Regions from separate parts of the Tsukamurella tyrosinosolvens genome, predicted to be linked through region 1. Evidence: riboswitches for the same ligand, from Rfam matches in the RefSeq annotation. Region 1 holds a riboswitch; the other holds the start of a gene.

Region 1 (7,156 bases):
TGTGCGCGCAGTGGTGGATCGAGCTGCCGGATCGGGACCTGGCCTACCTCGTGGAGGGGACGCCCGAGTTCCGCCGGTACATCGCGGAGCTCACGTGGGCGCAGCACTTCGCGCTGCTCAACCGTGAGGAGATGATGGACCGGGTGATCCGGCAGCTCGGTGAGTGGGTGGGGACGCCCGTCGTCGAGGCGGAGCGGATCAACTGCCACCACAACTTCACCAAGCGCGAGAAGCACTTCGGCAAGGAGGTGTGGGTCTCGAGGAAGGGTGCGATCGAGGCCACCGAGGGCAGGCTCGGCCTCATCCCGGGCTCCATGGGCACCGCGTCGTACATCGTCGAGGGCAAGGGCTACGCCCCGTCGCTGAACAGCTCGCCGCACGGCGCGGGCAGGGAGTACTCCCGGTCCGCGGCCCGGAAGGCCTTCACGCACGAGCAGCTGCGGGAGGCCATGGCGGGCATCGAGTTCCGCGACAGCCCCGACTTCATCGACGAGATCCCGCAGGCCTACAAGCCGATCGACCGCGTCATGGCCGACGCGGAGCAGTTGGTCACGGTCCGCGCCGTCCTGCGCCAGATCGTGAACGTCAAGGGGCAGTGAACCGTTCTCCGGCTGGGAACCCTCAGCCGGGGAACGGCTCCTCCGTGTGACCGACGAGGTCGGCGACGGAGTCGATGGTGCGGGTGGGGCGGTACGGGTAGGCGGTCACCGACTCGCGGGTGGAGATGCCGGTGAGCACCAGGATCGTGCGGAGGCCGGCCTCCAGGCCGCACACGATGTCGGTGTCCATCCGGTCGCCGATCATCAGAGTGTCCGCGGAGTGCGCCCCGAGGGCACGCAGCGCCGACCGCATCATCAGCGAGTTCGGCTTGCCCACGTAGTAGGGGGAGCGGCCCGTGGCCTCGCGGATCAGGGCGGCCACGGCACCGGTCGCGGGCAGTAGGCCGTCGCGCGACGGCCCCGTCGGGTCCGGGTTCGTGGCGATGAAGCGCGAGCCGCGGTCGATCAGGCGGATCGCCGTGGTGATCGCCTCGAACGAGTACGTGCGGGTCTCGCCGAGCACCACGTAGTCCGGATCGTTGTCGGTGAGCACGTAGCCCGCGTCGTGCAGCGCCGTCGTCAGGCCCGACTCGCCGACGACGTAGGCGGTGCCGTTCGGCCGCTGGTCCTGGAGGAACTTCGCGGTGGCGAGCGCGGAGGTCCAGATCCGCGACTCGGGGATGTCGAGGCCGGTGGCGACCAGGCGGGCGCGCAGGTCGCGCGGGGTGCGCGTCGAGTTGTTGGTGAGCACCATGAACGGCGTCCCGCCGGCCGTCAGCTCCGCGATGAAGGCGTCGGCGCCGGGGATCAGGTGCTCCTCGTGGACCAGCACCCCGTCCATGTCCATCAGGTACGTCCACTCGCTCATGCCCGCGAATCTACTCCCGGAGGTTTGGCGTCGCCGTGATTCGAACCTTGACGCCGGGCCGCGCGACAGGGCATTCTCGACGCAGGTCATGAGTGCCAGTGACAAGCCCCGGCTCGCTGGTCGGCAACCCTCCTCCGCGGTGGGGTGCTCCGGGTGACGACCTGGCCGTGCCGAACCGTGCACGGCAAGCGCGGATTCGCGGCACTCATCGTTCGGTGCCGTGCGTCCTGATACCGAAGGACATCTCTCATGAGCATCGCCACCACCGAGCGCACCGTCTGCCTCACCCCGACCGTCACGTCGCCCGTCACCGCCGTCCGCAGCACGCCGCTCTCGCTGGGCCCCCTCGCCTCGGTCACCGGTGCCGACGAGTACGCCCCGCTCAACGACGGTGCGACGGTCCGCTACGCCAACTTCGACTACGCCGCGAGCGCTCCCGCCCTGGTCGAGGTGCAGGCGGCCGTCCAGGAGGCGCTGGGGGAGTACGCGAGCGTGCACCGCGGCGCCGGCTACCTCTCTCAGCGCTCCACCTCCCGCTACGAGCGGGCTCGCGAGGTGGTCGCCGAGTTCGTGGGCGCCCGCGCCGACGACCACGTCATCTTCACCGGCAACACCACCGACTCGATCAACCTGCTGGCGGGCTGCGTGCCCGGCGAGGTCGTGGTCCTCGATTGCGAGCACCACGCGAACCTGCTGCCGTGGAAGCGGATCGGCGCCCGCGTGATCTCCGCGCCGCTGTCGATCGAGGGCACCCTCGAGGTGCTCGAGAAGGAGCTGCGCGCGCGTCCCGCGGCCCTGGTCAGCGTGACCGGCGCCTCCAACGTCACGGGTGAGGTGCTGCCCATCCGCCGGCTCGCCGCGCTCGCGCACCGGCACGGTGCGCGGATCGCGGTCGACGGCGCCCAGCTGGTGCCGCACCGTCGGATCTCGCTGCGCGAGAGCGGCGTCGACTACCTCGCCTTCTCCGGACACAAGCTGTACGCGCCCTTCGGCTCCGGCGTGCTCGTCGGCCGCGCAGACTGGCTCGACGAGGCCGAGCCCGTCCGCTGCGGCGGCGGCGCCAGCTACGAGGTGATCGGCACGCCCGTCTCGAAGTCCGTCGAGGTGGCCTGGCACACCGGGCCCGCGCGGCACGAGGCCGGCTCGCCGAACGTCCTGGGCGCCGTCGCGATCGCCGCGGCGTGCGAGGCCATCGAGCGCCTCGGCGAGGACGCCATCGCCCGCCACGAGCGGTTCCTCACCGACCTGCTGCTGCGCTCGCTCGAGGGTGTCGACGGGGTCCGCACGCTGAAGATCTGGGCCGACTCCACCGAGCGGGTGGGCATCGTGGCCTTCACCGTCGCCGGCCGCACGCCCCGCGAGGTCGCCGAGTTCCTCTCGTCCGAGCACGGGATCGGCGTGCGCGACGGGAAGTTCTGCGCCCACCCCGTCGTTCACCGATTGGGATGCTACGACGGCGCCGTCCGCGCGAGCATCGGCCTCGGCACGAGCGAGAACGACGTGCGTCGCCTGGCGCACGCCCTCGAAGACCTGTCCGCACGAGCGAAGTGAACCCGGAGGAACCCATGACCGTCTCCCGCCCCGCACTGGTGGTCACCGTCGACGGTGAGCCCGCGGCGACCAGTCTGACGCGCGTCCGCGCCGCCGACCTGCGCCTCGCGCAGCGGGAGCGCGGCTACCTGCGCGCCGAGGCCGAGCGCGCCGGGCGGGAGCCGGCCGCGGTCGCGCTCGAGGTCGACGTCGTGATCGACGAGCGCGCCGCGGACGCCCGCGCCAGCTACGCCCCGAGCGGCGCCGCGCCGCAGGGCATCACGTACATCGGCACCCCGTCGGGCCTGAAGTCCCTGATCGAGGACGTCTACGCGGCCGAGGTCGCCGACGCGGTGGTCCTGCGACCCGTGGGCGGTGCCCGCACCAAGGACCTGATCGCCACCCTGCTGGCGGCGTAGCGCCCGCGGGCATACTGGTCGGCGTGACCGAGCAGTACTCCGCCCGCACCGAGACCGTCCGCGCGGCGCTGGCCGCCGCGGGGCATCCGGACACCGTCCGCCTGGTGCCCGACGGTGCCAAGACCGCCGCGGAGGCCGCGGCGGCGCTGGGCTGCGAGGTGGGCGCGATCGCCAACAGCCTCGTCTTCCTGGCCGACGGTGCGCCGCTGCTCGTCCTCTCGAGCGGGCGGCACCGCGTGGACACCGACGGCCTCGCGCAGCGGCTCGGCTACGGCGCGATCACCCGCGCGAAGCCCGACGACGTGGCCGCCGCGACCGGCCAGGTGATCGGCGGCGTCTCGCCCGTCGGGCATCCGCGGCCGGTGGTCACCGTGATCGACGAGTCGCTCGCCGGCTATCCGGACCTGTACGCCGCGGCGGGGACCCACGACACGATCTTCCGCACCGACTTCGCCGCGCTCGTGGCGCTCACAGGTGCCAGAATCGTCACGACATCGGCGTCATAGGCCGGTTCGCCCGAGTCGACTAGTTCTCCTAATAGTTGTAGGCTGCACGTAGTTTTGCATGTCCGAACACGGCGACGTGGACGGACGGGACCTGCGGAGGCGTGATGACGGACGAGGAACGTGCGGACCGGATCGAGGGGATCGTCGGCGTGATCGCCGAGCTCACCCGGCTCAAGGAGCGGCACGCGGTGATGACGCGGCACGCGGTCGCGCCCGACGGCGTCGAACTCGCTGCGTACACCGCGCTCTTCGCGCTCGTGAAGGACGGGCCCATGCGCTCGTCCGTGCTCGCGGACCAGATCCATACGGACCCCTCCACCGCGAGCCGGTACGTGACCACCCTGACCAACCTCGGCTACGCCGAGCGCACCGCGGACCCCTCGGATCGCCGGGCGGCGCTGGTCTCCGCCACGGAGGCGGGGCAGGCCAAGGTCGACTTCATCCGGCAGCAGCGCAACGAGAAGCTCCGGCCCCTCATGGAGGAGTGGACCGATGAGGAGATCGACCAGTTCGTCACGCTCGGGAACCGGGCGCTGGTGCAGTTCGAGCATGCCCTGAAGCTGATGCGGGACGGCGAGTGACCGCCGCGACGGTCGAGCAGGAGGAGACCGCGGGCGCCGGCCTCACCCACAAGCAGATCCTGTACATCCTGTCGGGGCTCATGACCGGCATGTTCCTGGCCGCGCTCGATCAGACGATCGTCTCGACCGCGATCCGCACCATCGCGGACGATCTCAACGGCTACAAGCTGCAGGCCTGGGTCACCACGGCCTACCTCATCACCTCGACGATCGTCACGCCGCTGTACGGCAAGCTGTCGGACATCTACGGGCGCAAGCCCTTCTTCATGTTCGCCATCACCGTCTTCGTCATCGGCTCGCTGCTGTGCAGTACGGCCACGTCGATGTACGAGCTGGCGGCGTTCCGCGCGGTCCAGGGCCTCGGCGCCGGCGGCCTGATGTCGCTGGCGCTCACCATCATCGGCGACATCGTGCCGCCCCGCGAGCGTGCCAAGTACCAGGGCTACTTCCTCGCGGTGTTCGGCACCAGCTCGGTGCTCGGCCCCGTGCTCGGCGGCCTGTTCTCGGGCGCCGACAACATCCTCGGGATCTCCGGCTGGCGTTGGGTCTTCCTGGTCAACGTGCCGATCGGCATCGTCGCGCTGGCCGTCGTCTCCCGCGTGCTGCGCCTGCCGCACACCCGCCGCGAGGGTGTGCGCATCGACTGGTTCGGCGCCGTCGCCCTCTCCGTCGGCCTGGTCCCGCTGCTCATCGTCGCCGAGCAGGGCCAGGAGTGGGGCTGGGGCTCGACGCGGGCCATCGCCTGCTACGCCATCGGCGCGATCGGCGTCCTCGCGTTCGTCGCCATCGAGAAGTACATGGGCGAGGACGCGATCATCCCCCTGCGCATCTTCAAGAACGTCATCTTCGCGCAGGGCGTGCTCATCTCGATGGTCGTGGGCGCCGCCATGTTCGGCGGCATCTCGCTGCTGCCCCAGTACTTCCAGGTGGTCCGCGGCGCCAGCCCGACCAAGGCGGGCTTCCTCATGCTGCCCATGGTCGCCGGCCTCATGCTCGGCTCGATCCTGGCCGGCCAGATGATCTCCCGCACGGGCCGCTACCGCGTCTTCCCGATCATCGGCGCGGTGCTGCTCACCGCGGGCATGTTCGGCATGCACTACATCAGCGCCGACGTGCAGATCGGCTACGTCATGGCGGGTGCGGCCGTGATCGGCTTCGGCCTCGGCAACCTGATGCAGCCGCTCACCCTGGCGCTGCAGAACATCCTCCCGCCGCGGGACATGGGCGTCTCCACCGCCGCCGCGACCTTCTTCCGGCAGATCGGCGGCACCCTCGGCGTCGCGGTCTTCCTCTCCGTGCTGTTCTCGCAGATGCCGCACAAGATGAGCACGCGGATGAGCGACGCCGCCGCGGACCCCGAGTACACGGCCGCCGTCCAGCGCGCCGCCGCCGGCCACGACGGCCCGGCCGCACAGGACTTCGCCGCCAAGCTCGTGCACGGCGACTCCAGCGCCGTCAGCGACGTCATGTCCGACACCTCGGCCCTGCAGAAGCTGCCCGACACCCTGGTCCACCCGCTCAAGGCCGGGTTCGCCGACTCCATGGACGTCGTCTTCCTCGCCGTGACCGTGCTGGCGGCGATCGGCCTGGTCCTCGTCCTGTTCTGGAAGGCGGTGCCCCTGCGCACCGCGCCGGCCATCGAGGCGACCACCCCGGAGTCCGGCGCCGTCGCGACGCCTGACAGCATCGAGACCGCGGAGATCAGCGCCGCCGCGGAATCCGTGGCGGGCACAGCAGCGACGGAGGACATCGTGACCGAACCGCCCACCGGCCCCGTCCCCACGCCGTCGCCCACGCCCGAGCAGGCCGCGGCCTCCCGCTCCGAGATCGACGAGCTGCGTGCCCAGAACGCATCGCTCGCCGCCGAACTCGCCGATCTGCGCACCGGCTACCGGGCGATCGCCGGCAACACGCGGCTGCGCGCCTCCGGCACTACCGACCCCGTCCGCTTCGCCGTCGAGGCCACGGGCCCCGGTGGGGCCCGGTCCGGCCGGATGGTGCTGCCCCGCGGCGAGATCGCGACGCCCGCGTACATCCCCGTCGCGAGCCGTGGCGCGATCGCCGGCCTCACCCCGCGCGAGCTGACCGGCCTCGGCGCGGTCGCGCTGACCGTCGACCTGCACGAGCTGTACCTGCAGCCGGGCGTCGACGTCATCGAGGGAGCCGGCGGCATCGGCGCCGCCATGGCGTGGGCGGCACCCACGATCGCCGACACCGGCGTCGCCGCCGTCGCGGAGCAGCGCAAGACGCGGATCACCGACGAGGGCATCGCCTTCCGCGGCCGCCTCGACGGCTCGCCGCACCGCTGGGACCCCGAGGAGACGGTGCGCCTCGCGCACCGCATGGGCTTCGACGTCGCCTTCGCGCTCGCCGACCCGGAGGATCCCGCGCGGACCGAGCGGTGGGCCCGCCGCGCGCTCGCCGAGCACGCCTGGCAGACCGCCGACCGGCACGACGCCCTCTCGCTGTGGGCCGTGGTGACCGGCGGCGCGGACCCCGAGCGTCGACGGTCCGCGGCCCGCGCGCTGCGCAGGCTCGCCGACGAGGACCGCCGCGCCGGCGGACTGGGCTTCGGCGGCTACCGGATCGAGGGCGTCGGCGCCCCCGCGCACGAGACCGCGCTGCTGTGCGCCGCCGTGGGCGAGCTCGAGACGGACCGCCCGCGTTACCTGGGCGGGATCACCGGCCCCGAGGACCTCCTGGCCGCGATCGA
Region 2 (7,156 bases), 3.6 Mb from region 1:
TACCGCCTCGGGCGCCGCGGCAACCTCCTGTCCTCGGGCTTCGACCTGCTCGCGAGCCACGCGGAGCGCGACGTCGACGCGTCCGCGGTGACCGTCCGCTCGCGGCGCGATCTGCTCTCCGTCCGCCTGGGCGCACGCGGCGGCGTCCGCGCCGCCGGCATCGTCCGCGATGCCGATGCCGTCCTGCGGGGCCTGGGGGAGCGGGGCGCCATCGCGCGTTACGACACGGCACTCGTCGCCGACCTCGGCGCCGACGGTGCCCGCCTGTACACCGTGCACGACGGAGCCGTCATCGCCGAGAAGCGCACCGGCGCCGTCGTTCCCGACGGTGCCGGCGCCGCACCCGCCGACCACCTCGCCGCGCTCGTGCGGTCGGCCGCGGCCGGCGCGCCCGCCGCGCCGGAGGCGCTGGCACTGATCGGTGCGGGCGCGCTGAACGTCGTTGTGCGGGAGGCGGTCTCCTCCGCGGCTCGCGATGCCGGCATCGAGCCGGTGGTCGTCGACGAGCCCGAGACCATCACGGCGTCCGGTGCCGCGCTGATCGCGGCCGACCGCCGGGCCGCGGGCACCGCACCGTCGTCGGCGGTCAACAGCGGTATCGGCGTACTGGGCGGGCACAGCGTGCGGCTCACCGCGGCGATCCTGCCGCTGCTCGTGGTCGCCGCGCTCGCCGGCGCAGTCCTCGCCACGGGGTACGCGACGGGGATCATCGGACCGGCTGCGCGCAGCACCGAGGAGGTGGTTCCCACCTCCTCCGACTCCGTGACCTCGGACGACACCTCCACCACGGAGGCGAGGATCTCCTCGGTCACGTCCACGTTGCCGCCCGAGAAGCCGGTCCCGCCCACAGCGGCTCCGCCGCCCGAGCCGGGCCGCGGTGACGAGGTCACGCCCACCATGACCACCTTCGCGCCGCCGCCCGTCGTGCCCACCACGACCCGTCCGCCCGTTCCGACGACGCCGACGGTCCCGCCGACCTCGCCGACCGGCACGCTGCCGACCACGATCCTGCCGACCATTCCGACCGGCACCCCGACGGGGACGCCGACCGGGACCACGGCGCCCGGGACGCCCACGGAGGGCACCCGCACACCCAGCCCGGACTCGTCGCAGCCCACGCCGGGCAACGGCCTCGTCGCGCCGGGCGCCGGCGCCGCGCAGGGCACCGGCAGTTCGAGCTCGAATCCGGTGAACACCGGAGCGGCGCAGTCGGATCCGTCGTCGTCCGAGGTCACCCCGGGGCAGCCCGCGGATTCCGCTGCGGCGCCGACGGTCACCGAACCGGCGCCCTGACCGGACGCCTCGTCCCCCGACGGGTCAGCGGCGCGCCGACTCGAGGGTGCGCCGCAGCAGATCCGCCACCGCGTCCATCTCGGTGAGGAAGCCGTCGTGGCCGTCGCGGGAGTGCACGACCACCGGATCGCCGCTGCCGGGCAGCAGATCCGCGAGCTCCTGCTGGAGCCGCAGCGGGTAGAGGCGGTCGGAGTCGATGCCGCCCACCACGATCGGGACCCGGCAGCGGCGCAGGGCCGCCTCGATCCCACCGCGGCCGCGGCCCACGTCGTGGTGGTTGAGCACGTCGGTGAGTACGACGTAGCTACCGGCGTCGAACCGGTTCACCAGCTTCTCGGCCTGGTGGTCGAGGTACGAGGTCACGGCGTACCGGCCGCCGGCACGGGGATCCTCGTCGCCCTGCGGGGCGTTCTCGAACCGGCTGTCCAACTCGATCTCTGTGCGGTAGGTCAGGTGCGCGATCCGGCGCGCGACGCCCAGCCCGGCGTCCGGGTGCACGCCGTGAGCGTGGTAGTCGCCACCCCGCCAGTGCGGATCGGCCTTGATCGCCGCGATCTGCGTGGTCTGCGTGCCGATCTGATCGGCCGTGGCGCGGGCGCCGACGGCGAGGACCAGCGCGGAGCGCAGGAAATCGCCGTACATGAGGGCCCACTCGAGGGCCCGCGCGCCGCCCATCGATCCGCCGACGACGGAGGCGATGTCGTGCACATCCAGCGCGCGCAGCAGCGCCGCTTCCGCCTCGACCTGGTCGCGGACGGTGATCACCGGGAAGCGGGAGCCGTACGGCCGTCCGTCCGGCGCGATCGACGCCGGCCCCGTCGACCCCGAGCAGCCGCCCAGGACGTTCGCCGAGACCACGCACCACTCGTCGGTGTCGACCGCGGCGCCCGGGCCGATCAGCCCGTCCCACCAGCCCGCCGAGCGGTGCTCGTCGTCCGCCGGCCCGGTGACGTGCGAATCGCCCGTCAACGCGTGCAGCGCCAGTACGACGTTGTCGTGGGCCGCGGTGGGGGTGCCCCAGCGCTGGAAGGTCATCGTGACGTCCTCGAGGACCTCACCCGATTCGAGGACCAGCGGGCCGAGCGCCACCGCCTGCAGCGCACCGTCGGGAACCCGGGCCCAGTCCGGGGGACTGTCGATGGGCCGGCCTGTGCGGGTGCTGATGGTCACCGAGCCTCTCCTCGCGCTTGCCACCCGGCGGGGGACCGCCGGGAAACCGGGTCATCACCCGGGGCACCCCACCGCGGTGGAGGGTTGCCGGTCAGCAAGCCGGGGCTGCGCGCTGACACTCATGACCTCTGTCCGCATCATATCGGACCGGAAATCCGTGAACGAGGTCACAGCCGCAGGTGGGAAGCGTGGAAGACCGCGAGGCGTTACAGGGTTCCGTGGAATCTTCTACCCGGACCAGGCTCGCGGTCGGCGCCATGGCGCTCGGCGGCTTCGGCATCGGCACCACCGAGTTCGCCGCGATGGGGCTGCTGCCCGACATCGCCGCCGACCTCGAGGTCACCGAGCCCGTCGCCGGCCACGTCATCTCGGCGTACGCGCTGGGCGTCGTGGTCGGGGCGCCGCTCATCGCGGCCGCCTTCGCGCGGGTGCCGCGCCGGGTGCTGCTCATCGCGCTGATGATCGCGTTCACCGTGGGCAACGCGCTCTCGGTGTTCGCGCCGACCTACGGCACGCTGATGGCCGCGCGCTTCGTCGCCGGCCTGCCGCACGGCGCCTTCTTCGGCGTCGCCGCGCTGGTCGCGGCGCACCTCGCCGGCCCCGCCGAGCGCGGCCGCGCAGTGGGGCAGGTGCTCATGGGCCTCTCGGTCGCCAACGTCATCGGCGTGCCGCTGGTGACCTGGCTCGGAACCGCCCTGAGCTGGCGGTACGCGATGGGCGTCGTGGTCGTCATCGGCGCCGTCACCGTGGCGGCGCTCCTGGCCTTCCTGCCGTCGGTGCAGATCCCCGTGACCAACCCGCTCACCGAGCTGGGCGCGCTCGCGCGTCCGCAGGTGTGGTTCGCGCTGCTCACCGGCATCGTCGGCTTCGGCGGCATGTTCGCCGTCTACACCTACATCTCCACCACACTGACCTCCGTGTCGGGCCTGAGCGCGGCGTCGGTGCCGGCGGTCCTGGCCGCGTACGGCGTCGGCATGGTGATCGGCAACGCCGTGGGCGGGCGCGCCGCCGACAGCTCGGTGACCCGGTCGATCGCCGTCGCACTGGCCGCGCTCGCCGTGCTGCAGGCGCTCTTCTCGGTCTTCGCGCCGCAGCCCTTCGCCGCGGTCACGCTCTTCTTCCTCATCGGCCTCACGGCCTCGGCGCTCGTGCCCGCGCTGCAGACCCGCCTGATGGACGTGGCGGGCGAGGCGCAGACCCTGGCAGCGACGCTCAACCACTCCGCCCTCAACATCGCGAACGCGCTCGGCGCCCTGCTCGGCGGCGCCGTGATCTCCGCGGGCGGGGGCTACACCGCGCCCGCGCTGGCCGGCAGCGGGCTGGCCCTCGCGGGACTGGTGGTCTTCGGGGTGGGGATGCTGCTCGCCCGGCGGACCGCGGAACCTGTCGGTGCCCCTCGGTAGGGTCTTGGGCTATGCGAAGGATTCTCGCGCTGTGCGCGATCGCGCTGCTCACCGTCGTCGGGCTCGTGGCGTGCGGAAAGTCGCCCGCGGAGCCGTCCGCCACGGCGAAACCCGCGGCCACGTCCGCCGCCACGAAGGGCTCCGCGAGCGCCACGGCACAGTCGAACTCCGCGGCGCCGGAACGCGTCCTCGCGACGCTCGCCCGGATCGACGCGGGCACCTGGCCCCCGAAGGACGGCTCGGGTACGCAGGGCGGCCGCAACTTCGGGAACTTCGAGGGGCGCCTGCCCAAGAACGACAAGCAGGGCAAGCGCGCGAAGTACACGGAGTGGGACGTCAACGTGAAGAAGTCGGGCCGTGGCCGCGACGCCGAACGCATCATCACCGGGGCCGACGGCGGTGCCTGGTACACCCTGGACCACTACGAGACCTTCACGAGGATCCGATGAGCACCCTCCCGCAGTTCCTCACTTCCGGCGCCGGCGCCGCGCTGACCGGCACCGACCTGGACGCGTTCAAGCGCCGTGAACGGCCGCGGGTCCTCGTGGCCCGCGGCAGCCGCATGCGCACCAAGGCGGCACTGCTCGACGAGGTCTCGGCCGCGCTTCAGTTCCCGCTCGACTTCGGCGCCAACTGGGATGCGCTCGCCGACAGCCTGGGCGACCTCGACTGGCTCGGCGGACCCGCGCTCGTGGTGCTCGGCATCGCCGAGGCCGAGCAGGTACTCGCCGACGAGGCCGGTTCGCTCTCGACGTTCGTCGCGGTCCTCGCGGACCGGGAGGTGCAGGTGCTGCTGTCCGTGTCCGACGATGCCGACGTGCCGCGTGTGCGCTCCGCCTGGGCCGCGGCCGGCCTGACCGTGGAGGCGCTCGCATGATCATCACGTCGATCAACGTCAACGGCATCCGCGCCGCGGTGAAGCAGCGCTCCGAGGAGAACCTCGGCATGCTGCCGTGGCTCCGCGAGACGAAGGCGGAGGTGGTGCTGCTGCAGGAGGTGCGCGCCACCCACAAGCAGACGCTCACGGCGCTCACGCCGGCCCTCGAGGAGGGCTGGCACCTCGCGGCCGCGGAGTCCTCGACCGCGGGCCGCAACGGCGTCGCCGTGCTCTCGCGGCGGGAGGCGGACGCGGTGCGCGTCGGCTTCGGCAGCGAGGAGTTCGACGCGACCGGCCGGTACATCGAGGCCGACTTCGACGGGCTCACCGTCGGCTCGCTGTACCTCCCGTCGGGCGACGTCGGCACCGAGCGACAGGACGAGAAGGACCGCTTCCGCGCCGAGTTCGGCGCCTACCTGGCGAAGCTGGGCCGGCGGCGGCGTGAGGTGCTGGTGTGCGGCGACTGGAACATCGGCCACACCGAGCTGGACATCAAGAACTGGAAGGGCAACGTCAAGAACTCGGGCTTCCTGCCCGAGGAGCGGGCCTGGATGAGCGAGTACATCGGCGAGGGCCGCGCGTTCAAGGACGTCGTGCGCGAGCTGCACCCGGGCGAGCCCGGGCCGTACGCGTGGTGGTCCTGGCGGGGCAAGGCCTTCGACAACGACTCCGGCTGGCGCATCGACCTGCAGATCGCCAACAACGCGCTGGCGAAGCGGGCCGTGTCCGCCCAGGTCGAACGCGCCGAGGCCTACAGCCTGCGCTGGTCCGACCACGCCCCGGTCACGGTCGAATACGCCTGATCGCGGGCCGACGGCACCGTCGGACCGAATACTGGGGAGACCGGCGGAACGGCGGTCGATAGACTCGTTCCCCGTGACGGAAACCGCCCCCACCCCCGCGAAGCGGCAGCGCGCGCTGTCGGGCATCCAGCCGACCTCGGACTCGTTCCACCTCGGCAACTACCTGGGCGCGGTGCGGCAGTGGGTGCAGCTGCAGGACGAGTTCGAGACCTTCTACTTCATCCCGAACATGCACGGCATCACCACGCCGCACGACCCGAAGGCGCTGCGCGAGCGCACCGTCTTCGCCGCGGCGCAGCTGCTCGCCCTCGGCGTGGACCCCGCCCGGTCGACGATGTTCGTCCAGTCGCAGATCCCCGAGCACGCCGAACTGACCTGGGTGCTCAGCTGCATCACCGGTTTCGGTGAGGCCAGCCGCATGACGCAGTTCAAGGACAAGTCGGCCAAGAACGGCACCGACAGCTCGTCGGTGGGCCTGTTCACCTACCCGATCCTCATGGCCGCCGACATCCTGCTCTACCGCCCGCAACTGGTGCCGGTGGGCGAGGACCAGCGGCAGCACCTCGAGCTGACCCGGAACCTGGCGCAGCGCTTCAACACCCGGTTCAAGAAGACCTTCGTGGTGCCCGAGGCGTACATCGTCTCCGACACCGCCAAGATCTACGACCTGCAGAACCCCACCGCCAAGATGAGCAAGTCGGCGGAGTCCGACGCGGGCCTGATCAGCATCCTCGACGATCCCAAGGTCATCGCGAAGCGGGTCAAGTCGGCGGTCACCGACACGGAGCGGGAGATCCGCTTCGACCGCGAGAACAAGCCCGGCGTCTCCAACCTGCTCACCATCGAGTCCGCGTTCACCGGCACGTCGATCCCGGACCTGGAGCTCGCATACGAGGGCAAGGGCTACGGCGACCTGAAGACCCGGGTCGCCGACGTCCTCGTCGACTTCGCGACGCCCCTGCGGGGACGGGTACAGGGCTACCTGGACGACCGCAGCGAGCTGGACAAGGTCCTGACCGCGGGCCGCGAGCGGGCGCGCGAGATCGCGTCCCGGACCCTCGCCGACGTCTACGACAGGGTAGGGTTCCTGGCGCCCTAGCCCGTGTGCAGTAGCGAACTGCAGGAGGACGTCTCGACATGCTCCAGAAGTACCGCGACAAATGGCCGTGGTTCGACCACATCATGGCGGCGGCCATGCGGTACCAGGACAAGAAGGGCGACTACTTCGGCGCGGGCATCACGTACTTCAGCGTCTTCGCCCTGTTCCCGTTGATCATGGTGGCCTTCGCCATCGGCGGCTACATCCTCATCAACGACGCCGAGCTGCTCGCGGAGATCAAGCAGCAGATCAACTCGGTGATCAGCGACGAGAGCCTGCGCAAGTCCGTCAGCGACCTCGTGGACCAGGCGATCGCCTCCCGCAGCACCGTCGGCATCGTGGGCCTCGCCGGCGGCCTCTGGGCCGGCCTCGGCTGGATGGCGAACGTCCGCGCCGGTCTCACCGAGATGTGGGACAGCAAGGTGCCGGAGCAGAACTTCGTCAAGACCAAGCTGGCCGACCTGGGTGCCCTCGCCGGCCTGTTCGTCGCGATCGTCGCCTGCATCGCCCT

What was found. Region 1 has a riboswitch for S-adenosylmethionine ahead of BLW32_RS03830 (aminotransferase class V-fold PLP-dependent enzyme). Riboswitches for the same ligand answer to the same signal wherever they lie in the genome.
Region 2: another riboswitch for S-adenosylmethionine. It lies ahead of metX (homoserine O-acetyltransferase MetX); the one in region 1 lies ahead of BLW32_RS03830 (aminotransferase class V-fold PLP-dependent enzyme).

The regions. Positions count from the first base shown of each region.
Region 1 is NZ_FNSA01000003.1:517,521-524,676, forward strand. Features, by position in the region: gene BLW32_RS03820 (RtcB family protein) at 1-599, shown strand, start outside; gene BLW32_RS03825 (HAD-IIA family hydrolase) at 622-1,407, opposite strand; SAM riboswitch class IV at 1,492-1,604, shown strand; gene BLW32_RS03830 (aminotransferase class V-fold PLP-dependent enzyme) at 1,657-2,958, shown strand; gene BLW32_RS03835 (hypothetical protein) at 2,973-3,356, shown strand; gene BLW32_RS03840 (YbaK/EbsC family protein) at 3,380-3,862, shown strand; gene BLW32_RS03845 (MarR family winged helix-turn-helix transcriptional regulator) at 3,967-4,443, shown strand; partial or broken gene BLW32_RS28050 (MDR family MFS transporter) at 4,440-6,101, shown strand; gene BLW32_RS28055 (tRNA-guanine transglycosylase) at 6,195-7,156, shown strand, end outside.
Region 2 is NZ_FNSA01000003.1:4,087,507-4,094,662, reverse strand. Features, by position in the region: gene BLW32_RS27810 (hypothetical protein) at 1-1,293, shown strand, start outside; gene metX (homoserine O-acetyltransferase MetX) at 1,318-2,463, opposite strand; SAM riboswitch class IV at 2,472-2,590, opposite strand; gene BLW32_RS22235 (MFS transporter) at 2,721-3,866, shown strand; gene BLW32_RS22230 (guanyl-specific ribonuclease) at 3,878-4,315, shown strand; gene BLW32_RS22225 (barstar family protein) at 4,312-4,743, shown strand; gene BLW32_RS22220 (exodeoxyribonuclease III) at 4,740-5,546, shown strand; gene trpS (tryptophan--tRNA ligase) at 5,620-6,645, shown strand; gene yhjD (inner membrane protein YhjD) at 6,684-7,156, shown strand, end outside.